Regions from separate parts of the Pseudomonas sp. 3A(2025) genome, predicted to be linked through region 2. Evidence: predicted binding sites of a transcription regulator. Region 2 holds the regulator's gene; each other region holds the start of a gene.

Region 1 (7,649 bases), on a different contig from region 2:
ATTCCCACTTCACATACTCGACGCGCCATTTACCCGGCGTACAGATCCAGGTGCCCATGATTTTTGAGCCATCCTCGGAGGTGTAGGCGTTGAGGTTCACGGTGTGCGGCTCGCCTTCGATGCGTTCCCATTTGCAGGCGTCGACGACGGGTAGTGGGGTGGTATCGCGCAGGACGGTGATTGGGGGGGTGCTCATGGGAAGGGCCTGGGTAGTGGGGAATTGTCACCGCAGGGTATGGGGTTCGAGGGTGGTGGGGATGTCTGGGGTCGACGTTGGGTTGCTTGTTAGCGCACGGGTGAAACTTGCCCGGCTGCTCTGTCAGGCAGAGCAATTATGCCTTGCATCCAGAAGCGCGGTAGATAGCGGCCACCGAACTCTTGGGCAAACTGCTGCTCCCGCCTTTCAGTCTGCGGAAAATCGCGAATAACAGTGTAAAACAACATTCCGGAAGCCAGCGTGAGACATGCAAGCCACAGCCCATTGCTAAGTGAGTTGGTTGAGCACAGCGGCTCTCGCCATTCGTGCAAAGCTAGCAGCCAACCAACAACCAGCGCCAACCACAATTGCGAATATGGCATGACGATCACCCCGTCGACCATCGCTTGGGTCATCGCTCCGACTAAGCTGGTAGCCAAGCATAATCGCAGTAAATCGACAGGCTCGTTGGACAATGCTCGTTTGCGCAGTAGCCGCCATGTGGCAACTAGCCCATGTAAGGCTAACCCCATCACTATCAAGGTTGAGGGGACGCCCCATTCGCTGGCCCATTGTAGGATGGCTTGGTGTGGATGCGCCCCTACAGCGTTCCAAGTATCAGCAAAGTGCATTGGACCAAAACCCAGCAGCGGATGCTCCTTGATCATGTTCCAAGCCTGTTGCCAGAGAATTTCACGTGCTGACAGCGAGGTGCTGAGCCGGTCGCCGGCAAAGTTGTCTACGCTCATTCCTAACCAGACTGGCATAGCACTAAAAAGACCGACGAATAGGAGCACACCTACTGCTGCAGCGGCCAGTTGCCAAGCCGCCCAGTAACGCCCGGCCCTCCCTAGACTAAGCGCAATGAGGAGACTTGCCCCCATACCCAGCCATGTACCTCGCGTACCTCCGGTCACTGCAATCAGCCACCAACTGCTGAGTAAACCAAACAGCAAAGCTTTGCTTGACCAGCGATTCGGATATAAAAGCGGTAATACCAGAAGCGGCAAGGTGAAAGTCTGGAATTGCCCATAAAAACGCTTGTTGGAGAAACCGTCCAACAGCAGGTCCGTATCGATTACTGAAGCGGACGTCATGAAGGCAGCGACAGTTGAAGAAAAAAATTGAAAGGCTTTCAGGCCGCATATAAACACGACGAAACAGATAAGCAGCCCATCAAGTTTGGCGCCGTAATGCAGGCGTTGCTGGGTCAAGGATAGGGCAATACCGCCACAAAGCAAAAACACAGATAATTCGACCAGGGCCCAAGCAGGCTGATGTGCATTGAGGCTAGATATGACACCGCCTAATATAATCAGAAAAATCAGGAATTTAGTACGAACTTCAAAAACACTAATCAATGGCTTTTTTATAGCAAAAAACACTAGAATCGCCAAGGATGAGCAACCAATGATTAGTTGTGCTAAGCGTTGTTGATCATGACCAGAAAAATCCATAGAGCAAACAGTCACAACCATCACAACAGCGAAAAACAAGAAAAAAAACTTTTTCCCTACTGCATATAGCATTTAGCTTTAATTCCAAAGAAAAAGGCGCTAAAAGCGCCTTTTTTATAAATATCTAACCTTATGAGCCAGTGCAAGAACTTGGCGCGGCCTTCGCTGGCGAAACAGTACAGCCCCAAGTAATAGTACCGCCTACTTTATCTGCGTTACTAAAAGATGGCGTAAGGATAACCGCAGTCACACCAGCAGCTGTATTTGAGGTTGTAAGGGTACCTGAGCTGCATCCAGCAAGAGTAGTAGTTGTGCCTGTAGTATTGCACAGTGAAGCGCCGGTCAATCCATTGTTATAGTTCTCTGCTACCGCCAGCTTGGCAGACTCCATGCTTACGAGCAGAGCAGAGGCCTGCGCGCGCAAGGTATAATTTTGGTAAGACGGAATAGCAACCGCCGCTAGAATACCGATAATTGCGACAACGATCATCAGCTCGATCAATGTGAAACCTTTTTGTGCACTCATGCGTACTTCTCCAAAACGTCAAGGTTGAGTTCCTTGATTGTAGCCGAAGCACAGGTCATGCCACATTCCGACGGCAGTCCTTTTAGCTGCCCCAAATCAATCAAACCACTTTACACAAAACCTATTTTTGCAGAAAGTGACATTTTCTGTCACATACATCATCCTCATTTGGCAGCACAGCCCGACTACGCTATAACCGTCCCACTGTCTGTATGTGGTGGTTTTATGTCCGATGTCGTCCTTACCGGCCTGGCCAAGCAATTGGTCGTCGCCGAGCTGTTAACCGAGAAATCCGCCCAACAGGCTCACCAACAAGCGCGACGCGACAAAATCTCGCTGGTCACCTATCTGGTTCAGAACCGCTTGGTCAAAAGCCTGACGCTAGCTGAGGTCGCTTCCGACCAGTTTGGGGTGCCTTTTTTCGACCTCAGCAGTCTTGACAAGGAAAGTCAGCCAAAAGGCCTGGTCAGCGAAAAACTGGTACGCCAGCATCACGCACTCCCACTTTGGCGGCGCGGCAACAAGCTTTTTATTGGGGTCTCTGACCCGACCAATCACCAAGCTGTAACGGATATTCAGTTCAGCACGGGCCTCAACACCGAGGCCATTTTGGTTGAAGATGACAAGCTTTCCGATGCCATCGACAAAATGTTCGATACCGGCAACGGCTTGGGCGAAATGGCCGATGTTGATCTGGGTCTTGATATAGAACCAGTTGAGAGCGCCAAGGAAACCTCTCTAAGCACCCAGAACGATGCTGATGACGCCCCGGTGGTGCGTTTTGTAAACAAGATGCTGCTGGATGCCATCCGCATGGGCTCATCGGACTTGCACTTCGAGCCCTACGAGAAAGTTTTCCGGGTGCGTTTTCGTACCGATGGGATCTTGCATGAGGCCGCCAAACCCCCAATTCACTTGGCTGGCCGAATTGCCGCACGCCTGAAGGTCATGGCCAGCCTGGATATTTCCGAACGTCGCAAACCTCAGGATGGTCGGGTCAAACTCCGAATTTCCCAGAACAAGGCCATCGACTTCCGGATGAACACCTTGCCCACGCTCTGGGGCGAGAAGATCGTAATGCGGATTCTCGACCCGACCAGTGCGCAAATGGGTATCGACGCTCTAGGCTATGAGCCAGAGCAAAAAGACTTGTATCTGGAAGCTCTGAGACAGCCACAAGGCATGATTCTTGTTACTGGTCCCACAGGCTCGGGTAAGACCGTTTCGCTGTATACCGGCCTAAATATCCTCAACACGGTGAATATCAATATTTCTACCGCTGAAGACCCGGTAGAGATCAACCTGGAAGGCATCAACCAGGTCAACGTCAATCCGCGCCAAGGCATGGACTTTACCCAGGCGCTGCGCGCCTTCCTGCGCCAAGACCCTGACGTAATCATGGTCGGCGAGATTCGTGACTTGGAAACTGCCGAGATTGCCATCAAGGCTTCGCAAACCGGTCACTTGGTGCTGTCGACCCTACACACCAATAGCGCGGCAGAGACGCTGACCCGTCTGCACCATATGGGCGTGGCGGCTTTTAATATCGCGACAGCCATCAACCTGATCATCGCCCAGCGTCTGGCGCGAAAACTCTGCCCTCACTGCAAGAAAGAAGTCGATGTTCCTAATGAAACTCTGCTCAAGGAGGGCATTCCAGAAGCGCGCCTTGGCACATTCAAACTTTATGCACCCGTAGGCTGCGACCATTGCAACGGCGGGTACAAAGGGCGAGTCGGTATTTACGAGGTCGTAAAGAAGACCGCTGAACTGGAGCGCATCATCATGGAAGAAGGCAATTCCCTGGACATCTCCGTACAGATGCGCAAAGACGGTTTTAATGACCTGCGAACCTCGGGCTTGCATAAGGTCATGCAGGGCATTACCAGCCTGGAAGAAATCAACCGGGTGACCAAGGACTGAAGATGGCCAATAAAACAGTCAAACTTGTCACCTTTACCTGGGAAGGCATTGATCGCAAAGGCACCAAAACTCGTGGTGAACTGGACGGTCATAACATAGCCTTGGTCAAGGCGCAACTGCGCAAGCAAGGCATCAACCCGACCAAGGTACGCAAGAAACCGGTGTCGATCTTCAGCATGGGCAAGAAGATCAAGCCGCTGGATATCGCCTTCTTCTCTCGGCAAATGGCGACCATGTTGAAAGCCGGGGTGCCGCTGCTGCAGGCCTTCGATATCATCATTGAGGGTGCAGAAAAACCTAGCATGCAGGTACTGGTCAACTTCCTGAAACAAGAAGTGGCTGCTGGCAACAGCCTTGCTACAGCGCTGCGTCAGAAGCCCGAATACTTTGATGATTTGTACTGCAGCCTGGTCGATGCCGGTGAGCAAGCGGGCGCGCTTGAAACGCTGCTGGACCGGGTAGCCACCTACAAGGAAAAGACCGAAGCGCTCAAGGCCAAGATCAAGAAAGCGATGACTTACCCGATCGCGGTCATGGTCGTGGCATTTATCGTTACAGGTATTTTGCTGATCAAAGTGGTGCCGCAGTTTCAGTCCGTTTTTGCCGGATTTGGTGCGGAATTGCCTGCCTTTACCCTATTTGTGATCGGGCTGTCTGAAATCGTCCAGCAATGGTGGCTCATAATTCTCGGGCTCATGGTTGGCGGCGGTTTTCTATTCAAGCGTGCCTACAAACAATCACAGAAAATTCGAGATAACGTTGATCGATTCCTGCTCAAACTGCCACTTATCGGTGCCCTGATCTACAAATCCTCGGTGGCCCGCTATGCACGAACATTGGCCACGACCTTTGCTGCTGGCGTGCCTTTAGTCGAAGCGCTGGACTCGGTCGCTGGCGCCACGGGCAACGTGATCTTCAGAAATGCCGTGAATAAGGTCAAGCAGGACGTTTCCACGGGCATGCAGCTCAACTTCTCTATGCGAACCACCGATGTTTTCCCAAGCCTGGCCATACAAATGACCGCCATCGGCGAAGAGTCCGGAGCGCTGGACGGCATGCTCGATAAGGTTGCAACCTTCTACGAGGACGAGGTCGACAATATGGTCGACAGCCTGACTAGCCTCATGGAACCCATGATCATGGCCGTGCTTGGCGTTGTTGTTGGCGGTCTTGTTCTGGCCATGTATATGCCCATCTTCAAACTCGGTAGCGTCGTCTGATATGCAGTTCCTGGATTTCCTCGCAGCGTCACCAACAGCCCTGATCACCACCACCCTGATCCTCGGCCTCCTCATCGGCAGCTTCCTGAACGTAGTCATCCACCGCCTCCCCAAAATGATGCTCGCGGACTGGCGAACCCAGTCCCGCGAAATCCTGGAACTCCCACCAGAACCCAAATCAAAACCCTACAACCTGATCCTCCCCCACTCCCACTGCCCACGCTGCAACCACAAGATCCGCACCTGGGAAAACCTCCCGGTCCTCAGCTGGCTACTACTAAAAGGCCGCTGCTCCGCTTGCAAGACTCCGATCAGCAAACGCTACCCGCTGGTCGAACTCACCTGCGGCCTGCTCTCAGCCTTCATCGCCTGGCATTTCGGCTTCGGCTGGCAAACCGCAACGATGCTGGTCCTGACCTGGGGCCTGCTGGTGATGAGCATGATCGATGTCGATCACCAACTTCTCCCCGACTCGCTGGTCTTGCCACTGTTATGGCTCGGCCTGATCGTCAACAGTTTCGGCATCTTCACTTCGCTTACCGATGCGTTGTGGGGTGCGGTGGCGGGTTATCTGTCGTTGTGGTCGGTGTTCTGGCTGTTCAAGCTGGTGACCGGCAAGGAGGGTATGGGCTATGGCGATTTCAAGCTGTTGGCGATGCTCGGCGCCTGGGGCGGCTGGCAGGTGTTGCCGTTGACGATTCTGTTGTCGTCGGTGGTCGGTGCGGTGTTGGGCGTGATTTTGTTGCGTGTACGCCGGCTTGAAGGCGGTGCGCCGATGCCCTTTGGTCCTTATCTGGCAATTGCGGGGTGGATCGCTTTGCTGTGGGGTGGTCAAATAACCGACTCTTATCTGCAGTTTGCCGGTTTTAAATGACTCACCCTGTTGAAAAACCCTGGATTCTTGGCCTGACCGGCGGCATTGGCAGCGGCAAAAGTGCCGCTGCGCAGTGCTTTATCGACCTGGGCGTGCACACCGTGGATGCCGATCATGCGGCGCGCTGGGTGGTGGAGCCTGGGCGGCCGGCGCTGGCGCAGATCGCCGGGCATTTCGGGCCTGGTGTGTTGCAGGCCAATGGCGAGCTGGATCGTGCGGCGTTACGCGCGCTGATCTTTGCCAATCCCGAGCAGCGTCGCTGGCTGGAAGCGTTGCTGCATCCGCTGATCCGTCAGGAAATTGCCGATCATCTGGCCAAGGCGACGTCGCCTTACGCGATTCTGGTGTCGCCGCTGTTGATCGAGTCGGGGCAATACAAGACGACTCGACGCGTGCTGGTGATCGATGTTCCGCCCGAGCTGCAACTGGCGCGCACCGTGCAGCGTGATGGGGTGAGTCAGGCGCAGGTCGAGGCCATTCTCAAGGTGCAGGCGCCGCGTGAAGAGCGTTTGCGTCATGCCGACGATGTGTTGGTGAATGATCGCGACCCGGCCTGGTTGAAACAGGAAGTCGAGCGGCTGCACCATTTTTATCTGTCTTTGTCTGGAGGCCCTTCATGAGCCAAGCCACTATCGTCCAATGCCCAACCTGCGGCGCACCCGTGGAATGGAGCGCTGCCACGCCAACCCGGCCGTTTTGTTCGGACCGCTGTAAATTGATTGATCTGGGCGCGTGGGCGTCGGAAGAGCACAAGATTCCGGTGAGCCCGGATGCTGAGGATGATCTGTTTTCGGAAGAGCTGGAAAGGCCGTATCGCGAGCATTGATAGTGGTATGGGCCGCACCACCGTGTAGGAGCGCGCTTGCCCGCGACCGGCTGCGCAGCAGTCGTAAATTTGTGGAGTTTCATCAATTTTTATGGCCGCTTTGCGCCCAATCGCGGGCAGCACGCCCTCATCAAACATAAAATAACTTATTGATTTTATTGAATTAAAAACACCACTTGTAGGAGGCAGCTCTGCTGGCGATTGAGCACGAAGCGCTCACAGAAATCTATGAAACGCTGAACATTTACGACTGCTGCGCAGCCGATCGCGAGCAGAGCTCCCTCCTACAGGATGATGTTTGCTGCGCGACAGCGCGGCGCCCTGGCGGCGGGTGATCTTCTACCGGTCTGCGTTAGAGCGGCTTTTCCAGTGCTGTGCGCAGCGCCTGGGTATCACCGAACTGCTGTTGCTCGACCACCTTGCCGTCACGCAATTGCAGCCACAAGATCTTATCCTCGTCCCCCGGGTACTGCGGTACCACGCGTGATTCGCGGTCGAGCATGACGCGGTAGTTGTAGTCGCGCATTTTCGGGATGGCGAACATCGTGGCGATGATCGAGGGCATTTTCTGGATGTCGGCGACGAACACGGTGTTGCGCGTGTCCAGATAGCCTTTGGGCTTGCCTT
Region 2 (7,649 bases):
AAGCCGTTAGAATCGACGCCGGCGGCGGTGTCACTACGGCCAAAGGGATGAAAGCGTATTTGAACGACGGCAGGATGGACCTGCTGTCCAACGTAAGAGGACAGTATGAGTCTCGTTAAAACTCTTCCTTTTTTGCTCGGCCTGGGCGCAGTACTGGGAAGCGCGAGCGCCTGGGCTCTGCCGACAGACCGTGACCAGCCGATTCATATCCAGTCAGACGACGCGCAGCTCGATGACAAGAAAGGCATCGCCACCTACAAGGGCAATGTCATCATCACCCAGGGCTCGATGAAGATCACCGGCAACACCGTGACCATCACGCGCAATGCCCAGGGCGAGGTCGATGTGTTCACCTCGGTCGGCAACCTGGCCTATTACGAGCAGAAGCCCTCGACCACCAAGCCGATCGTTCAGGCCTACGCGGTGACGATCCAGTACTACGCGGCCCAGGATCGCATCGTCTTGATCGACAAGGCCAAGGTCATCAACGACGGCAACACTTCCGAAGGCGAGAAGATCGTCTACGACACCGTGCGCCAGATCGTCAGCGCGGGTCGCGCCACCGGCAGCCAGGTGACCACACCACGGCCACGGATCGACATGGTCATCCAGCCGAAAAAGAAAACCGACCAGCCGCAGAAGGCCGAGTAAATGGCGACGCTTAAAGCCCAGCACCTGGCCAAGAGTTACAAGAACCGTCAGGTCGTTCGCGATGTCAGCCTGTCCATCGACAGCGGCCAGATCGTCGGTTTGCTGGGCCCCAACGGTGCCGGCAAGACCACCTGCTTCTACATGATCGTCGGCCTGGTACAGGCCGATCAGGGCCGCGTACTGATCGACGACCTGGATGTCAGCCACCAGCCGATGCACGGTCGCGCACGCGCCGGTATCGGCTATCTGCCTCAAGAGGCTTCGATCTTTCGCAAGCTGACCGTGGCCGACAACATCATGGCCATCCTCGAGACCCGCAAGGAACTCGACGGCACTGCACGCCGCAAAGAGCTGGAAAACCTCTTGCAGGAATTCCACATCACGCATATCCGCGACAGCCTGGGCATGAGCCTGTCCGGCGGCGAACGGCGTCGCGTAGAAATTGCCCGCGCCCTGGCCACGGCCCCCAAGTTCATTCTGCTGGACGAGCCCTTTGCCGGGGTCGACCCGATTTCGGTCGGCGACATCAAGCAGATCATCCATCACCTGAAATCCAAGGGCATTGGCGTGCTGATCACCGATCACAACGTCCGTGAAACCCTGGATATCTGTGAGACTGCCTACATCGTCAACGACGGGCAACTGATCGCTGAAGGCGATGCCGAGACCATCCTGGCCAACGAGCTGGTGAAAGAGGTCTATCTCGGCCACGAGTTCCGCCTCTAGAGCGCCTTGCAGCCATAACAATGACCGTTGACAACGGATTATTTGTCGTGGCGCTCTAGGCAAGCGCTTCAATTTCAGGCATATAACTTGCTTATAAAAGGCGGCGCCCAGGCGCCCTGTAGTGGATGGCGCACGCGCGCCGGCGAATGAAGGTGTTGAGCCACTGCCATGAAACCATCGCTAGTCTTGAGAATGGGCCAGCAGCTGACGATGACACCGCAGCTGCAACAGGCTATCCGCTTACTCCAGTTGTCGACCCTGGACCTGCAACAGGAGATCCAGGAGGCTCTGGAATCCAACCCTATGCTGGAACGCCAGGAAGAAGGCGACGACTTCGACAATTCCGACCCTATGGCGGACAACGTCGAGAACAAGCCCAACAGCGAACGCGAGACCCAGGAACCGACTTATCAGGAAACCTCCGCGCCTACCGTGGATAATCTTGAGGAAGGCGAATGGAACGAGCGCATTCCTAACGAGCTGCCGGTCGACACGGCCTGGGAAGACATTTACCAGACCAGCGCCAGCAGCCTGCCGAGCAGCGACGACGACGAGTGGGATTTCACCACCCGCACATCGGCGGGTGAAAGCCTGCAAAGTCATCTGCTATGGCAGCTCAATGTGGCGCCGATGTCCGACACCGATCGCCTCATCGCCGTCACCCTGATCGACTGCATCAACAGCCAGGGCTACCTGGAAGAGTCGCTGGAAGAACTGCTGGAAGCGTTCGATCCCGAACTGGACATCGAGCTCGACGAGATCGAGGCCGTGCTGCACCGCATCCAGCAATTCGAGCCTGCCGGCATCGCCGCGCGCACCCTGAGCGAATGCCTGTTGCTGCAACTGCGCCAGATGCACGCCAGCACGCCATGGCTGAGCGAAGCCCAGCGCCTGGTAACCGACTATATCGACCTGCTGGGCGGACGCGACTACGCACAATTGATGCGCCGCATGAAGCTCAAGGAAGACGATCTGCGCCAGGTCATCGAACTGGTCCAGAGCCTCAACCCGCGTCCCGGCTCACAGATCGAGTCCAGCGAGCCGGAATACGTCGTGCCCGACGTCATCGTGCGCAAGGACAGCGAACGCTGGCTGGTCGAGCTGAACCAGGAAGCGGTACCGCGCCTGCGGGTCAACCCGCAGTACGCAGGTTTCGTGCGTCGCGCCGACACCAGCGCCGACAATACCTTCATGCGTAACCAGTTACAGGAAGCGCGCTGGTTCATCAAGAGCCTGCAAAGCCGCAACGAAACCCTGATGAAGGTGGCCACCCAGATCGTCGAGCATCAGCGCGGCTTTCTCGAATATGGCGACGAGGCCATGAAGCCTCTGGTCCTGCATGACATCGCCGAAGCGGTCGGCATGCATGAATCGACCATTTCCCGGGTCACCACCCAGAAGTTCATGCATACCCCGCGTGGCATATACGAACTGAAATACTTCTTTTCAAGCCACGTCAGCACCTCCGAAGGCGGTGAATGCTCGTCCACGGCCATCCGCGCAATCATCAAGAAACTGGTCGCGGCGGAAAATCAGAAAAAGCCATTGAGCGACAGCAAGATCGCTGGTTTACTGGAGGCACAAGGCATTCAAGTCGCCCGTCGCACAGTCGCCAAGTACCGCGAATCCCTCGGGATCGCGCCATCCAGCGAGCGCAAGCGGCTGATGTAGCGGACGAGGCACCTGCAGGGCAGCGCACCAGAGCTCACGCCGCCCGCCTGTGTCAGGCCACAGCGTTCCAGCGGCAGGTCACCGGCCTGCCTCTTATGCACTGGCAAAGGAGAGAGCTGTATGCAAGTTAATATCAGTGGACATCACCTGGAAGTGACCAAGCCCCTTCGTGAGTATGTGGAGCTCAAACTCAAAAAGCTTGAAGGGCATTTCGACAAGATTACCAATGTCCAGGTCACGATGACGGTCGAGAAACTGAAGCAGAAAATCGAAGCCACCCTGCATATCCATGGTGGAGAGGTCGTCGCCAACGCCGAACATGACGACATGTACGCGGCCATCGACCTGCTCACCGACAAGCTCGACAGACAATTGCTCAAGCACAAGGAAAAGCAGCAAAGCATCCTCAAAGGTGCGACCGCTCGCTAACAAACCAATCCATGACTCAACTTGAAAAAATACTGACCCCCGGCCGTTCCCTTGTGAACGTGCCGGGAGGCAGCAAAAAACGCGTGCTGGAGCAGATCGCCGATCTGATCGGCCGCGAAGTCCCCGAGCTGGACACGCAAGACGTGTTCGAAAAGCTCGTGAACCGTGAAAAACTCGGCTCGACCGGCTTTGGTAACGGTATTGCTATCCCCCACTGTCGCCTCGAGGCCTGCCAGTCGCCTATCAGCGCCGTCCTGAGCCTTGAGAAACCGGTCGACTTCGATGCTATCGACGGTGAACCGGTAGACCTGCTGTTCGTTCTGCTGGTACCGCAAGCCGCTACGGACGAACATCTGCAACTGCTCAGCCAGATTGCCGGCATGCTCGATCGCAGCGATGTACGCGAACGCCTGCGTAGCGCGCAAAGCAGTGATGACCTTTACCAGTGCGTACTGGAAGAACTCAAAGGCCGTTGAGCATGCGCATGATCATCGTCAGTGGCCGCTCAGGCTCAGGCAAGAGCACTGCGCTGGACGTTCTGGAAGACAACGGCTTCTATTGCGTCGACAACCTGCCAGCCGGACTGCTGCCGGAACTGGCTGAACGCGCCCTGCTCAACAGCGAGCAGGCCGAACCGCTGCTGGCCGTGTCGATCGATGCGCGCAACATGCCCAGCCACCTGACCCGATTCCCGCACATACTCGACGAAGTCCGTGCCCGGCACATCCAGTGCGATGTGCTGTACCTGGACGCCGACGACGCCACGCTACTCAAGCGCTTCTCCGAAACCCGACGCCGCCACCCGCTGAGCAATTCACAGCGCTCGCTGGCCGAGGCCATTCGCGACGAGAGCCTGTTGCTGGGGCCGATCACCGACCTGGCCGACCTGAAGATCAACACCACCCACCTGAATCTTTACCAGCTGCGTGACACCATCAAGTTACGCCTGCTGAACAAACCGGAACCGGGCACAGCCTTTCTCGTCGAATCGTTCGGCTTCAAGCGCGGCATGCCCGTAGACGCCGACCTGGTTTTCGATGTGCGCTGCCTGCCCAACCCGTACTGGAAGCCTGAACTGCGCGACCATTCGGGCCTCGATCCTGTGGTCATCGAGTACCTGGCAGCCCAGCCTGATGTCGAAGAAATGTTTCAGGACATCTTCACCTATCTTAATAAATGGCTGCCACGCTTTGCCGCCAGCAACCGCTCCTACGTGACCATAGCCATCGGCTGCACCGGCGGGCATCATCGCTCCGTCTACCTGACAGAGCGCCTGGGCAAGGTCCTGCAACAATCACTCAAGAACGTTCAGGTTCGCCACCGCGACCTCAGCTGAAGGATTTCCACTGCGATGCCCGCTCGTCAAATCACCATCATCAACAAACTCGGCCTTCACGCCCGGGCCGCCGCCAAGTTTGTCGGCGTGGCCGGCAAGTTTCCCTGCCAGATCAGGGTGGGCCGCACACCTGAAAGCCTGGTCGATGGCAAAAGCATCATGGCCGTCATGATGCTCGCCGCCGGCAAAGGCACCGAGCTTCATCTGTCGACCGAGGGCGAGAGCGCCGAGCAGGCTCTGGAAGGCCTGGTCGAGCTGATCAACAACAAGTTCGATGAAGGCGAGTAACAGCGCCGCCCGACGCAACAGATATTAAAAAAGGGGCCCTGCTTTCAGGTAGCCCCTTTTTTAATGCGGGTAGCGCACACGATCAGCTTGAAGCCAACCCCAGAGCGCAGCTCGCACCTTCTTCCAGAACCCGCAACAGACAAGGTTCAAGATCAAGCCAGGCGAGCGCCTGGGCAGCCAGCAAGACCATCCCGGCCAGCAGCAAAAGACTGCCGAACGCAAAACGAAGCAGGCGGGCTGACCTTATTGGTGAACGCATAAGATACCCTGGATTATCCACCTGGTTGATCAGGCCAGCGCAGCAGCATAACGCTTGGCAACTTCATCCCAATTGATGACGTTGTAGAACGCGCCGATGTATTCGGCACGGCGGTTCTGGTACTTGAGGTAATAGGCGTGCTCCCAGACGTCCAGACCGAGAATAGGCGTGTTGCCTTTCTCCAGCGGGCTGTCCTGGTTGGCGCTGTGCTCGACCACCAGCTTGTTCTCGGGGGTCACGCTCAGCCAGGCCCAGCCGCTGCCGAAACGCTTGACCGCAGCATCGGTGAACGCGGTCTTGAACGCTTCGAAGCCACCCAGTTCATCAGCGATGGCCTTGGCCAGCTCGCCCGTCGGCTCGCCGCCGCCATTGGGCTTCATTACAGTCCAGAACAGCGAGTGGTTGGCGTGACCACCACCGTGGTTGGTAACCACAGGGCGCAGGCTTTCCGGCAGCTCCTTGACCTTGGCAACCAGCGCCTCGACCGACAGGTTCTCGTATTCAGTACCGGCAACGGCCTTGTTGAGGTTGTCGATGTAGGTCTGGTGGTGCTTGGTGTGGTGGATCTTCATGGTTTCCGTATCGACGTACGGTTCCAGAGCATCGTAGGCGTAAGGCAACTCAGGCAGGCTATAAGGCATTTCAATGGACTCCGTGGAAATGGCCAGTGGCTGAAGAATGCTGCAACGACGTGCGGGTGTGCTCGCTGTTGCTGCTCAGCAGTCGATGGGTACGCGGGTATTCACCGTGTTCGCTGATGAAGCTCAGCAACTCGGCGTAGGTCTTGTTGCTATGGCGCAGCGCGGCCTGACGCAACGCTTCGGGCAGTCGTGAATCCTGAAGGGTCTGCAACAGGCGCTGATGGATCGCGCACAAATATTCGGCGCTCTCCTCGGGCTGTCCCAGGCTCAAGTGTAGATCGGCCAGGTTGTGATGCGAGATAACGCAGGCGGCCACGGCTTCGTCCGGGTCCGCCCAGCGCTCGAACAACACCTGCGCCAGCGCCAGCGCCTGGAGGTACAACTCGCGAGCTTCAACCCACTCGCCAAGATTGAAACAGCGATTGGCCTGTTCGATAGTGCGTTTCCAATGCTGCATAGCTACCTCCAGAGGCATGGCGGGCGTGAGTCAGATGCCGCCAGCGGTCAGTTTTTCAGGGTTGAGCAACACTTCCAGCTGGCTGCGTTGCAGGTCGGTGTGTTCCAGCGCCACGTCGATGATCGGACGGCCTTGCTGATAAGCCTTCTTGGCGATCTCGGCAGCCTTCTGATAACCGATGATCGGGTTCAGCGCGGTGACCAGAATCGGGTTGCGCGACAAGGCTTCCTGGAGTTTTTCCTGGTTGACCTTGAAGCTGGCGATGGCCTTGTCGGCCAGCAGGCGGCTGGAGTTGGCCAACAGCTCGATGCTACCCAGCAGATTCAGGGCGACGATCGGCAGCATCACGTTCAACTCGAAGTTGCCCGATTGACCTGCCACGGTGATCGCGGTGTCGTTGCCGATGACTTGCGCTGCAACCATCGCAGTGGCTTCCGGAATCACCGGGTTGACCTTGCCAGGCATGATCGAAGAGCCTGGCTGCAAGGCTTGCAGCTCGATCTCGCCCAGCCCCGCCAGGGGACCGGAGTTCATCCAGCGCAAATCGTTGGCGATCTTCATCAAGGACACCGCAGTGGCCTTGAGCTGGCCAGAAACCGAGACCGCCGTGTCCTGCGAGCCGATCAGGGCGAACAGATCCTTGCCGGGGGTGAAGGTCACGCCGCTCAGTGCGCTCAGTTGCGCATTGAAGCGCGCAGCGAACTCAGGGTGTGCGTTGATGCCGGTACCCACCGCCGTACCGCCCTGGGCCAGCGATTGCAGGCTCGGTTGCAGCGCCTGAAGATTTTCGAGGTTGGCGCGAATCTGTTGCGCCCAGCCATTGAGTACCTGGCTCAGGCGTACCGGCATGGCATCCATCAGGTGGGTACGGCCGGTCTTGACGAACGGATGCACCTGCGCAGCCTTGTGCTCGGTGACCTGAATCAGGTGTTGCAAGGCTGGCAGCAGGTGCTCATGCAGGGCCAGGGCCGCGCTGACATGAATAGTGGTCGGAATGATATCGTTGCTGCTCTGGCCGCAGTTGACGTGGTCATTGGCATTGACCACTTCGCCATGGATACGGGTCGCCAGGGTGGCGATCACTTCATTGGCGTTCATGTTGGAACTGGTGCCGGAACCGGTCTGGAACACATCGACCGGGAAGTGAACCATAAAATCGCCCGCCAGCAGATCACTGACCGCCTGGACGAT
Region 3 (7,649 bases), on a different contig from region 2:
GCAACGTTGTCGGTATCGACCATGCCATCGTCCACGCCATGCAACAGCGCGTCGATTTCATCCTGGGACAGCAGGTCTTGCACGGCCATGTCGTGGATCCTACTGCAATACGAAGTTAGTGAAGAGCAACTGTTCGACGACCGTCTTGCCGAGCTCTTTTTGAGCCACTTCCTGAATGCTGGCCGTCGCCTTCTGGCGCAGCATTTCCATGCCGATCGGCGTGGTCAGCGAATCGAACGGAATACCGGCAAACAGCAGGACGAGGTTGTTGCGAATGGTCGGCATGTGGACCTTCAAGGCAGCCATGTCGGCAGCATCGCGCGCCAGCATGGTAATGCTCACCTGCATGTAGCGCTGACGACCGTTGACATTGAAGTTGACCACGAAGGCCGGGGTCATGGCTTCGAATACCGCCGGCTGTTTGGCATTGGCATGCGCGGCAGCCACGGCCGGGTCCGGCTTGGGTTCGGATTTGTTCATCAGGAACCAGGTGGCTCCCACCGACAAACCGATGGCCACGAGCAAGCCCACAACCACGATGATGATGAGCTTGAGTTTCTTTTTCGAGCCGGGCTCTTTGACTGCTTCGCTCTGCGCCATGCCAATAATCCGTCACTATTCAGGGGGTTCACTGTTACGTGACAGAGGCCGAGCAAAGGTTATGCCAGATTGGAACCCCCTAAAGCGAACATCGCCGTAGCATCAGGCGTAATAATCGATCTCACTGCTGCCGATCACGCGCTGTACCGGCTGGCTGACGGCGGCGACCGGTTCTGCGTTGCTGCCGTCAAGCCCGCCATCACTGACACCCGAGTCACTGCGCGAACTGCCGCGCTGGGCGCGACTGGCCTGCTCCTGGGCTTGCTGTTGGGCCTGTTGTTGCGATTGATCGGAGACATTGACGTCTACCTGCCCCAGACCTTGCTGCTGAAACGACTCACGCAGGCGAACCATCTGGCTTTCCAGAGCGTCGCGCACCCCGAGATGGGCGCTGACGAATGTCACTTGAGTCTGTTGGTCCGGCGCCATATTGACGCGAATGTCCAGGCGACCCAGCTCAGCGGGTTCAAGCTTGATTTCCGCCGATTTGAGGTTCTGGCTCGAAAGGTACATTACCCGCTCGACGATACCTTCACTCCAGCCGCTCTGGTGCATGGCCAGCGGCTGATTGATGACCGGCGTGGTCACCGGCGCCGTCCGTGCAGGCTGAGCGGCCTGGCTCAAGGCCGCCAGACGCTCGGCAAAATTGTCGACGCGGGTATCGCCGGAAGCGGCCTTGACATCTTTCAGACCATCGTCGAGCAGCCCTGCAAGCGATTTCTCGCTGCCTTCAGAGCCATCCTCGCCCAGGTCCTGCCCACCTTGCAGGCTCGCCAGATTATTGACAACGTTCTGCGCGTCGGCAGCATCACCTTCAACCAGGGCGCCGTTCTGGGCAGTGGACGTCTGGGTGGCCGGCGCCGCACCGGGACGGGTTTTTCCGCCGGCGCTCTCCAGCGCGAACTGCAAGGCATGCAGGCCCTCGAGCGGATCGACTTCAGGATCGAATGCCTCTTCGATGGCCGAATCGGTGGCAGCGGTTGCGGCTGGCACGGTCAAGGGCACCAAGGGTCCCTGCCCTGCCTGCGCATTGGCGGCCATTGCCTGGACAGCCTGGTCGGTGGTGCTGTCAGTGCCGCTCTGCGCCGCACTGTCGTCGCCTTTTTCGTCCGAGCGATCCTGGTCGTTTGCCTGAACCACCTTGTCGGCAGGCAAGTCGTTGCCGCTTTCGGCAACGGAGGACTTGCCATCGGCAACGTCTGACGCTTCGTCAGGCTTTTCCCTGGCCGCCACCGACTTGCTTTTTTCAGGTACGTTCTTGTCGCGTGCGGCATTGGCCTGCACGTCGCGGTCAGCCTTGGGCACCTCGCGGGACTCGCGGTTGAACACCTTCGAGAAGCCTGAAGCGCTGTCCTTGCCGATGTCAGCAGACTTTGACAAATGGCTGGCGGCAGTGGACTTGGCCGTGGTCGCCGCATTGGTCTGGAGCAATACATTAGGGGCAAGGGACATTCGAATCTCCGCATCGGGCAGCACAATGCCATTGCACCAGCAAGATGCGGGCCACCTCACAACATGACGCAAACAGTGCGTGAGGTGCCCGGTTCAGATAATCGAAAGATCAGGTCTGGGCCATATAAGTCTGGCGCTCGGCGTCGAATAACCGGCGGATGGTGAGGTACTCGCTGTCGATTGACCGGACCAGGTCTTCCAGCCCCTCCAGTGAATGAAGGCGGGTCTGGTCTTCAAGCTGTCGGCACAGGTCCGACAATCGCACCGCCCCCATGTTACTGCTGCTGCCCTTGAAGCTATGGGCCGTCAGCCCAAGCTCGACCAGGTCTGGCGAGATATCGCCTGCCTCAGCGGCGCGCACGGTCTGGCGCAGCAAGGCCATGCGCAGATCCGAGTCCTTGAGAAAGACATCGATCAGCGTCAGGTATTCGTCTTCCATGACCTCCTGCAAGGTCGTCAACACACTGTAATCCACATGAACGGCCGCCACTTGCTCACTCCTTGATCAAGAAACCGGGGGCAAGTATGCCACTACCCCCCATGAAAACTCCACGCAAACCGCCCGACCATCGTCCGACCAGTTCGCATCGCTGCACAGCGAACGGACAAGCCTGAGACCGCGACCGCACAATCCATCGATGGACGGCGCACGGGTGAGCACATCCTGTACGTCGAAACCTTTGCCGCTGTCCTGCATATTGATCGTCAGCACGCCACCCTCGGCACTGGCACGCACCTGCAATTGCAGGTTGATGAAACCGCTCTGCAACTGCTCAAGACGCTGGGTACGCTCTTGATAATAGCGGGCAAATCCGGACGCATCCTGCTTGAGGCGCGAATCGAGCCCCAGCACACCATGCTCCAGCGCATTGCTGTAAAGCTCGGCTAACACGCTGTAAAGCGCCCCGCTCTGGTCGCGCAACCCATGCACTTCCAGCAACAGCTGAAGAATGTAAGGCAAGGGGTTGAAGGTTTTCAGCGTCGAGGCGCGAAATTCAAAGCTTGCCGACCAGTCCAGCGGGTTTGCCGGACCGCTGTCGATACGGGTCGCCAGCGGCGCACTGTCGGCCACCTGCAACGAAGCGCTGATTTCGAGCATGCTGACATCATCACGCGCACGCCCGCCAAACGCATTCAGCGCCTCAAGGATTTCTTCGATCAGCCGCGCAGGCTCGCGGTTGGCTGCCAGCACTTCGCAGAGCCGCCGGGTGCCGAACAGCCGGTCCTGGGCATCGCGCGTGTCCATGACGCCGTCGGACAACAGAAATATCCGGTCGCCCGGTGCCAGCGGCAATACCTCAGTGCTCTCGTCGAAAGCGCTGGCCGGCAGGATACCCAGCGGCAGATGCCGCGAGGGTAATGGCTCAAAACCGCCTACGCCGGCATGCAACAGATAACCATCGGGCAATCCGCCATTCCACAGTTCGACCTGTTGCTGCTTGAAGTCGATGCACAGCAAGGTCGCACAACAGAACATGCCCACCGGCAGGATGCGTTTGAGCTTGGCGTTCATCTCGCGCAGCATTTCCGGCAAGCCGTAGCCCTTGGCGGTCATGCCATAAAACACCTCGGCCAGTGGCATGGCGCCGACGGCCGCCGGCAAACCATGGCCGGTAAAGTCCCCCAGAAACACATACATGTGCCCGGCAGGCGCCCAGGCCGCCAGCATCAGATCACCGTTGAACAGCGCATAAGGCGATTGCAGATAGCGGATATTAGGCGCATCCAGGCAACCGGAGTGCGCCACCTGATCGAACACCGCCTTGGCCACACGCTGCTCGTTGAGCAAGTGCTCGCGATGACTGGCCAGCAGGTCGCGCTGGCGCAGCACGGTTTCCTGCAACTGGCGCAGGCGATTCATGGCATTGATCTTGGCCGTCAGTACCAGCGGATTGAAGGGCTTGGCAATAAAGTCGTCGCCACCGGCATCCAGGCAGCGCGCCAGCGCCTCACCTTCGGTCAAAGAGGTCAGAAAGATGATCGGCACCAGCGACTCGCCCGCCAGCAGCTTGATCTGCCGGGCCGTCTCGAAGCCGTCCATGACCGGCATCAAGGCATCCATCAAGACCAGATGCGGTTGCTGAATGCGGTACAGCTCGAGCGCCTCGACGCCATTGGCGGCAATCAACGCCTGATGCCCCTGGCGAGTGATCAGGGCAGACAGCAGCAAGCGGTCGCTGGGGCTGTCGTCGGCGATCAGAATACGCAGGCTTTGCGTGTCTGCCTGCAAGACTCAGGCAACCTGAAACAGCTTGGAGAAATTGGAAATGGTCAGGATCTTGATCACATCCGGTGTGCAATTGACCAGTTTGACCACCGCTTTTTCGCCGCCGGCATGATCGCGCAGCAACAACAGCATGCCCAGTGCCGAGCTGTCCAGATAATGGGTGCCGCGCAGGTCGACGACATAATCGAGTTCAGGCGGGTGGTTCTGGTAGGCGGCGCGAAACGCCTGGTGGGACGCAAAATCGAAGCGCCCTTCGACGAGCAGGGTTACCTGTCGGCCATCCGGGGAACGCTCGGAAGTGACGGTCATTTGCGTACTCCTGTGCTATGTCACCAATAAGACACAGCCTAGACCATGATCGCGCGGGCGCTGCGAATCAGGAGTGTGCTTTCAATACCCGTCCTGGCGTGGCAAACGCTGGGACAGCTCATCGAGCAGTTTCTGCTCGCGCTTGTCTTCAAGCTGACGCGCTTCGTCGATATAGCGCTGCACCAGTTTGCGCAACCCTTCGACGCGGGCGTAAGCCTGCTGCCAGGCGCCACGCGCCTTGTCGAGGTTGACCTGGTGCCAGGCCAGACTCTTGCGCTGCTGGCCGATGGCGGTTTCGAGCTGATTGAGAAAACGCTGGTAGTTCATCAGCCACTGGCCCGATACGCCGTGGCTGCCACGGTTGATCCACTGCTCTTGATAGTTGAGGCGAAACTGATCGAGCTCTTCGAGCTTGCTGTGCGCCAGGTTGACCTGACCCTGTAGGTAGCCCAGGCGCTGGGCAGCATTGCGTTCGGCCTTTTCGGCCATTTCAACCACTGGCGCCAGGCGCGCCGCACGACTATTGGCCATGGTTCATCACCCGCCCGGCGCTGGTCCGAACACCGCCGCCAGCGCATCGCCACTGCCTTGCAGGCTGACGTTCTCGCGCAGACCCTGACGCTGGTAACGCACCAGGGTCGGTTGCAGCGAAATCGCCAGGTCGGTTTCGCGGTCGCCACCTGCCACATAGGCACCGACACTGATCAGGTCGCGGCTTTGCTGGTAGCGCGACCACAACTGCTTGAAGTGCTGGGCACGAGTCATGTGCTCAGGGCTGACCACCGCCGGCATGACCCGACTGATCGAAGCTTCGATATCGATGGCCGGGTAATGCCCCTCTTCGGCCAGCCGCCGCGACAGCACGATATGGCCGTCCAGTACGCCTCGGGCCGAGTCGGCAATCGGGTCTTGCTGGTCATCGCCTTCGGACAATACGGTATAGAACGCGGTGATCGACCCGCCACCCGCCTCGGCATTGCCGGCGCGCTCGACCAGTTTGGGCAGGCGGGCAAATACCGAAGGCGGATAACCCTTGGTTGCCGGTGGCTCGCCAATCGCCAGGGCGATTTCACGCTGCGCCTGGGCAAAGCGCGTCAGCGAATCCATCAACAGCAGAACGTTCTTGCCACGGTCACGAAAATACTCGGCGATGCGCGTGCAGTACATCGCGGCGCGAAGACGCATCAGCGGTGCATCGTCGGCAGGCGACGCCACCACCACAGAGCGCTTGAGGCCCTCTTCGCCCAGAATGTGCTCGATGAATTCCTTGACCTCACGACCCCGCTCGCCGATCAGGCCAACGACGATAATGTCGGCCTCGGTAAAGCGGGTCATCATGCCAAGCAGCACACTCTTGCCCACGCCCGTACCGGCAAACAGGCCAAGACGCTGGCCACGGCCGACCGTCAATAATCCGTTGATGCAGCGAATGCCCACGTCCAGCGGCTGGCTGATCGGGTCGCGCTTGAGCGGGTTGATCGTCGGACCATCCATCGGCACCCAGTCTTCGGCCTTGATCGGCGGGCGGCCATCGAGCGGCCGGCCAGCACCGTCGAGCACCCGGCCGAGCATACTCATGCCCATTGGCAGCCGCCCGTTATCGGCCAGCGGCACCACACGGGCACCCGGCGCGATGCCAGCCACACTGCCGACCGGCATCAGAAATACCTTGCCGCCAGAAAATCCCATGACCTCGGCTTCAACCTGCATCGGATGATGACTGTCGTCGTTGATGACCACACAACGGCTGCCCATTGCGGCGCGCAAGCCTTCGGCTTCAAGGGTCAGGCCGACCATGCGCAGCAGGCGGCCTTCGACTACAGGCTGGGTCGGCAGATCGATAGCGTCGCTATAGCCGCCAAGGCGCTTGCCGAAGCTCAGACGATCAAGACGCATCGCCAGGCTCTTCAACAGTGCTGCGCTCTTCAACAGACTCAGCGGTCTGTGGCACAGCCACTTCAGGCAGCTCCAGGCTCAGGTCGGGCGCGGCCGGATGTGCAACCTGCTCATGCATCTGGTCGTACATGCGCGAAATCGCCTGGCTGATGCGTGTCTCGATGCTGGCATCGATACGGCTGTGCTCGGTCTCGATGCGGCAACCGCCAGGCAGCAGGTCATCGTCCTCGAAAATCTTCCAGGTTTCTTCATGCCGCTCGCGCAGGGCCTTGATCAGGCCGAAATCCTGTGGATTGACGAAGATACGCAGGTTACTCGCGCCCATCGGCAACAGCTTGAGACAGTCGCGCAGGACATGAACGATTCGCTGCGAATCGGTTTGCAGTTCTCGCTGAATCACCTGCCGGGCAATGTGCTCGACCAGATGAACCACCGATTTTTCGATCTGCACATCCTGCTCGGCCAACGGATCGAGCAACTGCAGCATGACCTGCTCCAGGCTGTCGAGCCGGGCTTTCAGGGCGACTTCCGCTTCCTGGCGAACCTTGATCTGGGTGCTGTGAAAACCCTCGCGTTCGCCAGTGGCAAAGCCTTCGTTCCAGGCTTCCTGGCGAATGCTTTCCAGCTCTTCGAGGGTAATGGGCTGGACCTCTTCGAGCGGCACCTCTTCGACCGCCTCCGGGTCAGGCTCGGGTTCAGGCTCGGGTTCCGGCTCAGGCACATGCGGGTCGAAGCTGGGAAACCCCCAGACATCGAGCCCACGTACATCCTTGGCGCGAATCAGGTCGCTGGCCGGTTCTTTATTGCTGGAGCTGGACATGTGTGGGCTGGATCCTTAGATCATTTCCTCGCCACCCTTGCCACCGAGCACGATCTCGCCGGCCTCGGCCATACGACGGGCAATGGTGAGAATTTCTTTCTGCGCCGCTTCCACATCGCTGACCCGGACCGGCCCTTTGGCCTCCAGATCGTCGCGCAGCAGTTCGGCAGCCCGCTTGGACATGTTCTTGAAGATTTTTTCCTTGACCGCCTCGTCCGAGCCCTTGAGCGCCAGAACCAGTACGTCCGAAGAGACTTCGCGCAGCAGCGCCTGGATACCGCGGTCGTCGACATCGGCCAGGTTGTTGAACACGAACATGAGGTCTTCGATCGCCACCGACAGGTC
Region 4 (7,649 bases), on a different contig from region 2:
GACCGTTGACCGCCAGGTCCAGCGGGTTTTCGGTGGTCTGCAGGCTGCCGGCCACGAAGCTTTTCTGGGTGCCGACGATGCGCACACCGGTACCCAGTTGCAGGCCCGAAGGCAACTCGCTGTCCTGGGTCGACTGGGCGCCTGGCTGACGCTTGATCTGATAGAGCAAGTCCTGGAACTCGGCACGGTCGCGCTTGAAGCCGGTGGTCGAAACGTTGGCCAGGTTGTTGGAGATGGTCGTCAGGTTGGTGTCCTGAGCGGCCAGACCAGTCTTGGCGACGTAGAGAGCAGGAAGCATAGGGTTTCTCCTCAAGCGCCGGTTTGTCGGCGCAGGCTGTCAATAGGGATCAGATCTGCAAGACGCGAGCCATTGCTTCATCGCCTTCTTCGGCGGTCTTCATCATTTTCACGTGCAGCTCGAATTGCCGGGACAAGGCCAGAATCGAGGTCATTTCCTCGACCGCATTGACGTTGCTGGCCTGCAAAAAGCCTGACTCGACCCGCACGTTGGCGTCCACGGCAGCCGGCTGCCCGCTCTTGGTGTGGATCAGGCCATCAGGGCCTTTTTCCATGGTTTTCAGATCCGGGTTGACCAGCTTGATGCGGTCGATCTGCGCCATCACCTGCGGGCTTTCACCCAGCGCACGGACACTGATGGTGCCGTCAGAGCCGATTTCGATCTGCTGCTGGGGCGGCACGGCAATCGGACCACCGTTGCCCATGACCGGCAAACCGCTGGCGTCGCGCAGAATGCCCAGCGCGTCGATGTTCATACCGGAAGTGCGGGTATAGGCTTCACCGCCGTCAGGGGTTTGCACGGCAATAAAGCCATCGCCATTGACCGAGATATCCAGGTCGCGCCCGGTCTCGATCAGGGTGCCGCTGGAAAAGTCGGTGCCGGGACGCTCGGTCAAGGCATACGCCCGCGAAGGCAGCGCCTCACCAAACACCGGCATCGAACGGGCCTGCTCGAAATCGCGCAAGAAACCATTGGTCGATACGTTTGCCAGGTTGTTGGCACGCGCCTTTTGCGCAACGGCGTTTTCCGAAGCACCGGTCATCGCCACGTAAAGCAACTTGTCCACAGTCTTCCTCCTCTGACAGACGTTTGCCGCCTGTAGCTGTTCTGCCAATCCCTGAGCAATTTTCGGACCAGTTTTTCAAAACCGATACAAAGCAGCCATTCGCCAGCAATGACAGGCACCTGCCGCTCAAAGCCATTGCCATGTGTGCGGCAAAGCGGCGACGAACTGCCGCCCTGCGCCAAAAAACTTACCCAGCGGTGCTTGGAGAATGCCATGCAGGCGTTTATCGTGATGGCACTTGCCTGACCACCGGAGGCCAGCATGCAAACACCCATCCGCTGGCGCCACGTCGTTACCGGCCTGCTGGCCACCAGCCTGATCAGTTGCGCCCTGCTCACCCAGGCGGCACCGGCACGCTATTACAAATGGCAAGGTAACGACCGCGTGGTCTGCGCCCAGACCAGCCCGGGGCACGGCTGGACACGCCTGAACGGCTTTTACGTCAAGGCCGACTGCTCGATTTGACCGCCTGCGCCTTACGTCGACTGAATCAGCGTTTGCAACAGCGTTGCCTCGGTCGCAATGACTTTGGAATTACCCTGAAACGCCGACTGCGCCTGGACCAGCTCCACCAATTCCGAGGTCAGGTCGACGTTCGACGCTTCCAGCGATTGCGCGACAAGACTGCCCACTCCGCCCTGCCCCGGCGCCTGGTAATCGGCGATACCGGAGGCATGGGTCTGGCGCCAGCGGGTTTCGCTTTGCGGTGTCAGCCCTTGTTCATTACTGAAACGCGCCAGCATCACCTGCCCGATCGAGCGGTACAGGCCATTGCTGAATGAAGCCTGCAACACGCCATCGCGCCCGACACCGATCCCGGTCAGGCTGCCCGGCGCATGCCCGTCGACATGCACCGAGCTGCGCGCGGTGTCGGCGTTGTGCTGGCTAAGGCGATCAATCTGGATACACAGGCCACCGGGGTGCGCGGTCGCGCCATTGGGTGCCCACAGCGTATCGTTGCGACGCGGCTGCCAGGCCGGCAGCCAGCCGTGCACCACCAGCGCATCGCCATCCAGCTCAAGCCCCGGACTGCCGACCACACTGCTCAACGCGCCGTTGCCATCGAACAACAGGCTGGCGGTCAACGGCTCGGTGCTTTGCGGATCGATCGGGTTACGGTCATTGACCAGTACATGCATTTTCCAGCTGTTGGTGCCGTCCTTGACGAAGTACTGGCGCAGGTCATGGACATTGCCCAGCGAGTCATGCACCGCACTGGAGAACATCTTGCTGTAGGCCCCGACGTCGGTGGGCCGAAACTCTGGCAGCGGGCGCTCCATCAGCAGGTCGGCCTCATCGATCAGGCTCTGCGTACCGTCGAGCAGCGGCAAAGACACCTTGCCGCCATTGCCGGCCGGGCTGGCAACCCATTGCCCATTGACCTGCACGCCTGGCTTCCACTGACCGAGTGCAAACTCCGTGTCGGACACCTTGCTGACCTGCTGACTGCCGCCGGCCAATACCGCACTGCCGTCACTGTGCCGACGCACTGCCCATTGCAACGGCGCACTGGCGGTCGGATCCAGCGGGTTGCGTCCGTCGACGGTGACATACACATCCCAGCGGTCAGCATCGGTCTTGACGAAATACTGTTTGAGTTCATGATCGGCCGGCGCCTGCCCAGCAGCCCCCTGATCCTGAATCGTACGGGTCACGACGCGGGTGTAGGTACTCGGGTCATTGGCATCGAACGCCCGCAACGCCGCCAGCGAAGGCATGCCCGCGCCCAGATTCACGGTTTGCTTGAGCTCACTGCTGGGCGTGGGCTGCATGATCGAGGTGTCGATCTTCAGATCGCTGCGCACGCCATTGATGAGGGCGCCCTGAGCGTCCGCACCATAGCCCTGCAAGCGATTACCGTCGCTGTCGACGACAAAGTCCTCGGCATCCTTGTGAAAAGCGCCGGCGCGGGTGTACGCCAGCGAACCGCGCTCACTGACCACAAAAAAACCATTGCCCTGAATGCGCATGTCCAGTGGTGCACCGGCACTGCTCATGGCTACACCGGAATTGAAGTTCTGCGAGATATTGGCCAATCGCACGCCATCACCCACCGCATTGGAGCCACCACCCAATTGCGCCGACGAATACAAGGCCGAGAACTCTGCCCGCGAAGACTTGAAGCCAACCGTGCCGACGTTGGCAATGTTGTTACCGGCCACTTCGAGACGCTTGTGGGCCGCGCGCAGACCACTCATGGCAACATTGAAGGTCATGGAAACTCCTGAGCCGCTTGGCGCGGCCATTCATTGAGAGACTTGAAGTCTCGCAGCAACGAAAGTGGGAATTTCCACAGTTCAAAGTAGGAATGATCCGGTGTATTTCAATACACGAGCCACGTCACAAACCGTTATCGAGGCCCACAAAAAAACCCCTGTAAACAGGGGCTTTTTTGGCACTCATCAACCAGACATTACATCTGGATGGTGGTCTGCAGAATGGTGCTCTGGGTCGAAATAGTCTTGGCGTTCGCCTGGTAGTTGCTTTGCGCCTTGATCAGCTCAACCAGCTCGGAGGTCAGGTCGACGTTGGACTCTTCCAGCGCTTGCCCTGTGACATACCCCAGGGTACCGGTTTGCGGTGCGCCAGTGACCGGCACACCCGACGAGTAGGTTTCGCGCCAGTTGGTTCCGCCAGCCGCTTCCAGGCCCTGCACGTTGGCAAAGGTGGTCAGCGACAGTTGACCAATGACTTTCGACTGGCCGTTGGTGTAGGTGGCGAACAGGCTGCCGCTCGGGTCGACGCTCATCGAGCTGACTTGCCCTGTGGCGTAACCGTTCTGGGTCTGGCTGATCAGGCCGGAAGCCGCTGCGGTCTGCTTCACACCCATCATGTCCAGCTTGATGCCGGTGGTGGAGCTTGCAGCACCGTTGGCCGCCCAGGTGGCAGTGGTACCGGTGCCGGTTTGTACACCGGGCACCCAGTTATTGACCTGGAAGGTGCCGTCGGCATTGAGGGTCACCGCCCCTGTGGTTACCGGCGCACCGGTACCCGAGGTGATCAGATTGCCGCTCGAGTCAAAGGTCAGCTGGGTCTGGGTCGGCGTGGCGGTCGTCGGATCATTGACGTTGCGGCCATCGATCAGGGTGTACATCGACCAGGTATTGACGCCCGTCTTGGCGAAATAGTTTTCCAGCTTGTGCTCGTTACCCTGGCTGTCGTAGATCGGGGTGTCGTACTTGAAGTTGTACGACTTGGTGTCGGTGGCATCGAATGTCGACAGCGAAGGCTGCGTCGTCGCGGAATTCAGGTTCGCCGTGTTGGTGATCTGCGAGGTGGTCTGAGGTATCAGGTTCGAGGTGTCGATGCGCATGTCGCCCAGCGTGCCGACGGCGAGGTTGCCGTTGGCGTCGACGTTGTAACCTTGCAGGTTCATGCCTTCGCTGTTGACGATGTAGCCTTCGCGATCGGTATGGAAAGCGCCGGCGCGGGTGTACACCTTCTCACCGTTGTTGGTCAGCATGAAGAAGCCGCTGCCGTTGATGGCCATGTCCAGGCTGTTGCCGGTACCGGTCGACAGGTTGCCCTGGGTGAACTCTTGCGAAACGGCACCGATGGCCACGCCGCTGCCGGTGCTGACGCCGCCGGAGGTGGCACGGATCGACTGGGCATACTGGTCGCGGAACTCGACACGCGACGACTTGAAGCCGTTGGTGGCGACGTTGGCAATGTTGTTGCCGGTAACGTCGAGATGCTTGTTGGCTGCAAAGAGACCACTAAGGCCGATATTGAAAGACATTTACAACTCCTCGCCGTCTGCCCGGCTCTTACAATCCGATGGTCTGTACTTTGGACAGGGCGATGCTGCTGCCACCTGCCAGATTAAGGGTCATGTCGCCGCCGGTGGTGGCGGTGGTCACGCTGTTGACTGTGGCTGGCAAGTAAGTGCTGAGCGCCGTATTGGTGCCGCTGATCGAACCATTGACCTTGAAGGTGTAGTTGCCCGCCGCTGCCGTCGTACCGTCATCCTTGAGGCCGTCCCAGGTGAAGCTTTGGGTGCCGGCGTTCAAGCCGCCCAGATCGACGGTGTCGGCCAGGGTGCCGTTGGCATCGTAGACGCTGAGGGTGGTGCTGGTGGTGGTGGCCGGAACCACGACCGAACCGGTCAGACCCTTGCCGGCTTCGACATACACGCTGCTGGCATCGACGATCACTGAACGCCCGACCAGCGAAGAGGCCTGCAAGGCCTGCGACGACTTGTAGATGGTGGCGATCGAGTCGACCGTACTGGTCAGGTTCTGCATGCTTTCCAGGCTACTGAACTGCGCCAGCTGGGCAACGAACTGGGTGTTGTCCTGCGGGTCCAGAGGGTTCTGGTTCTTCATCTGGGTTACGAGCAGTTGCAGGAACGCGTCCTTGCCCAGCGCACTGGTACCGTCGTCGGTCTTGGTTTTGGTCGGGTTTTGCAGCGAGTTGATAAAACTCGCCGATACATCGTTCTCAACAGCCATGGTTCACGCCCTCATTACTGACCCAGGGTCAGCACCTTCTGCATCATGGTTTTGGCGGTGTTCATGATTTCGACGTTGGTCTGGAACGACCGACTGGCAGAAATCATGTCAGCCATTTCTTCCACAACATTGACGTTGGGGTAGTAGACGTACCCGTTGCCATCGGCAGAAGGATGATTGGGCTCATAACGGGCTTCGAGGTTGGAGGTGTCCTCGATGATGCCCGAGACCTGTACGCCCTGCCCGGCCTGGCCCTGGTCCTGAAACAACGAACCACCACCGATCGACTGCTGGCCTTCAAGCACGGTGGCGAACACCGGGTGACGGGCGCGGTAGGTCTGGTCCATGCTCGACGACACGGTTTCAGCGTTGGCAATGTTACTGGCAGTGGTGTTCAGACGCGTGGTCTGGGCACTCATGGCGCTGCCGGCAATGTTGAAGACATTCGATAGCGACATGAATCACTCTCCGCGCAGGGCCGATACCAGCCCTTTGAACTTGCTATTGAGCAGCGTGAAGCTGGCCTGGAACGACATGGAGTTCTGGGCGTAGCTGGCCTGCTCCACTTGCGAATCGACGGTGTTCTGGTCCAGCGAAGGGGCCGACGGGGTGCGGTACAGCAACACACCTTCGGTGTCGCTGCCGGCAGCCTGAGCTTCGATATGACGACCATTGGTGGTGTTCATGGCGAACTGGCCCTTGCTGTTGACCTTTTCGGTCTCGGCGGCCAGCACCGCAGAGAAATCCAGGTCGCGCGCCTTGTAGCCCGGGGTGTCGGCGTTGGAGATGTTATTGGCCAACACCTCAGCCCGCTGGGCCCGGAAGTTCAGGGCTTTTTCATGGATACCCAGTGCTTTATCGAAGTTGATGCTCATGTCGGGAAACCTTTACCGGTTGACCTGATGTACGTATCACAGACAAAGCAATCGGCATGCCATGTTTGTGAAGCCAGTGTTTGCAGGGGGTTTGCCGAATGAGTGCGGCAGGGATGCCAGAAAAGCGGCAAGGGATTTCCGCTGAAGGATCAGGGGCGGCAAGAGGAGTGTCGTTTTTTTGCCAGAGGCGGCCGCTGCGTGAAGGTCACGCAACGGCTCGAAGGCTTACTTGGCCTTGTAGATGATGCCCGGGCTGCACTGGACCATCTGGTAATGGTCCGGCAAACCGTTGAGCGCTTCGGAGGCTCCCAGAAACAGGTAGCCGCCCGGCTTGAGCACGCTGTGAATGCGCAGCAGGATGTCTTTCTTCACCTCGGCGGAGAAGTAGATCAGCACGTTGCGACAAAACACGATGTCGAACTTGCCAAGGCTGGCATAGCTGTCGAGCAGATTGAACGAGCGGAACTCGACACGGCTCTTGATCGGCGCCTTGACCGCCCAGCGACCGGGCGCCTTGGTGTCGAAATAGCGCTGCAAGCGTTCCGGCGACAAGCCGCGACCGATGGCCAGGCTGTCGTACTCGCCGGTCTTGCAATTATTGAGCATCAGGCTCGACAGGTCGGTCGCAACGATTTGCACGCCGGTCTTGAGCTGCCCCGGATTGCTGCGCTCGAACTCATCGATCGACATCGACAGCGAATACGGCTCCTGGCCGGACGAACAGGCCGCCGACCAGATGCGCAGACGCTGTCCTGGGCTGGCCTTGATCTGCTCGGGCAGCACCTTGTTTTTCAGCACCTCAAAGGGGTAGGTATCGCGAAACCACAAGGTTTCGTTGGTCGTCATCGCATCGACCACCTGCTCGCGCAAACCACTGCGCGGCTGGGATTGAATACGCGACACCAACTCGCCCAGGCTCTTGATGCCCTGCTGTTCCATCAGCTTGTTGAGGCGGCTGGACACCAGATACTGCTTGTTTTCACCCAGCAGGATGCCACAGGCTTTTTCCAGAAAGACCCGGAACTGTTCAAAATCCAAATTACCCGTAGACAAAGGTACCGCCTCTCAAATCATGTGAACGACCAGGGCTTACCACCCTAGGTATGGTCTGCTGCCTTGATCCGGGCAACGACGCGCGCCGCCAGATCGTCAGGCCGGAATTTTGCGAGAAAATCATCGGCACCGACCTTCTTGACCATCGCCTGGTTGAACACCCCCGACAACGAGGTGTGCAAGGT

Evidence for each region. Region 2 encodes sigma-54, which starts transcription at its own class of promoters, with help from an activator protein. Its sites were predicted from a motif close to ANTGGCATNNANNTTGCTNT; they were not measured.
Region 1: the regulator sigma-54 is predicted to act here: its motif matches at 2,225-2,244, upstream of ACYP2A_RS06500 (pilin).
Region 3: the regulator sigma-54 is predicted to act here: its motif matches at 2,089-2,108, upstream of ACYP2A_RS11145 (flagellar hook-length control protein FliK).
Region 4: the regulator sigma-54 is predicted to act here: its motif matches at 6,456-6,475, upstream of flgB (flagellar basal body rod protein FlgB).

The regions. Positions count from the first base shown of each region.
Region 1 covers NZ_BAAILM010000017.1:130,445-138,093, reverse strand. The annotation lists gene ACYP2A_RS06510 (cupin domain-containing protein) at 1-196, opposite strand, end outside; gene ACYP2A_RS06505 (O-antigen ligase family protein) at 286-1,725, opposite strand; gene ACYP2A_RS06500 (pilin) at 1,784-2,179, opposite strand; gene pilB (type IV-A pilus assembly ATPase PilB) at 2,405-4,102, shown strand; gene ACYP2A_RS06490 (type II secretion system F family protein) at 4,105-5,322, shown strand; gene ACYP2A_RS06485 (prepilin peptidase) at 5,324-6,196, shown strand; gene coaE (dephospho-CoA kinase) at 6,193-6,816, shown strand; gene yacG (DNA gyrase inhibitor YacG) at 6,813-7,022, shown strand; gene ACYP2A_RS06470 (hypothetical protein) at 7,375-7,649, opposite strand, start outside.
Region 2 covers NZ_BAAILM010000113.1:916,528-924,176, forward strand. The annotation lists gene lptC (LPS export ABC transporter periplasmic protein LptC) at 1-119, shown strand, start outside; gene lptA (lipopolysaccharide transport periplasmic protein LptA) at 106-651, shown strand; gene lptB (LPS export ABC transporter ATP-binding protein) at 652-1,377, shown strand; gene ACYP2A_RS30875 (RNA polymerase factor sigma-54) at 1,546-3,048, shown strand; gene hpf (ribosome hibernation-promoting factor, HPF/YfiA family) at 3,169-3,477, shown strand; gene ptsN (PTS IIA-like nitrogen regulatory protein PtsN) at 3,489-3,953, shown strand; gene rapZ (RNase adapter RapZ) at 3,956-4,813, shown strand; gene ACYP2A_RS30895 (HPr family phosphocarrier protein) at 4,829-5,101, shown strand; partial or broken gene ACYP2A_RS30900 (ZIP family metal transporter) at 5,193-5,360, opposite strand; gene ACYP2A_RS30905 (superoxide dismutase) at 5,390-6,001, opposite strand; gene ACYP2A_RS30910 (hypothetical protein) at 6,003-6,458, opposite strand; gene ACYP2A_RS30915 (class II fumarate hydratase) at 6,489-7,649, opposite strand, start outside.
Region 3 covers NZ_BAAILM010000030.1:61,458-69,106, forward strand. The annotation lists gene fliM (flagellar motor switch protein FliM) at 1-89, opposite strand, end outside; gene fliL (flagellar basal body-associated protein FliL) at 100-600, opposite strand; gene ACYP2A_RS11145 (flagellar hook-length control protein FliK) at 703-2,052, opposite strand; gene ACYP2A_RS11150 (Hpt domain-containing protein) at 2,162-2,491, opposite strand; gene ACYP2A_RS11155 (ATP-binding SpoIIE family protein phosphatase) at 2,558-4,282, opposite strand; gene ACYP2A_RS11160 (STAS domain-containing protein) at 4,286-4,588, opposite strand; gene fliJ (flagellar export protein FliJ) at 4,670-5,119, opposite strand; gene fliI (flagellar protein export ATPase FliI) at 5,126-6,484, opposite strand; gene fliH (flagellar assembly protein FliH) at 6,474-7,304, opposite strand; gene fliG (flagellar motor switch protein FliG) at 7,320-7,649, opposite strand, start outside.
Region 4 covers NZ_BAAILM010000088.1:72,245-79,893, reverse strand. The annotation lists gene flgG (flagellar basal-body rod protein FlgG) at 1-298, opposite strand, end outside; gene ACYP2A_RS23225 (flagellar basal body rod protein FlgF) at 348-1,085, opposite strand; gene ACYP2A_RS23220 (hypothetical protein) at 1,058-1,348, opposite strand; gene ACYP2A_RS23215 (hypothetical protein) at 1,347-1,550, shown strand; gene ACYP2A_RS23210 (flagellar hook-basal body complex protein) at 1,562-3,301, opposite strand; gene flgE (flagellar hook protein FlgE) at 3,499-4,824, opposite strand; gene ACYP2A_RS23200 (flagellar hook assembly protein FlgD) at 4,853-5,536, opposite strand; gene flgC (flagellar basal body rod protein FlgC) at 5,551-5,994, opposite strand; gene flgB (flagellar basal body rod protein FlgB) at 5,998-6,411, opposite strand; gene cheR (protein-glutamate O-methyltransferase CheR) at 6,637-7,464, opposite strand; gene ACYP2A_RS23180 (chemotaxis protein CheV) at 7,509-7,649, opposite strand, start outside.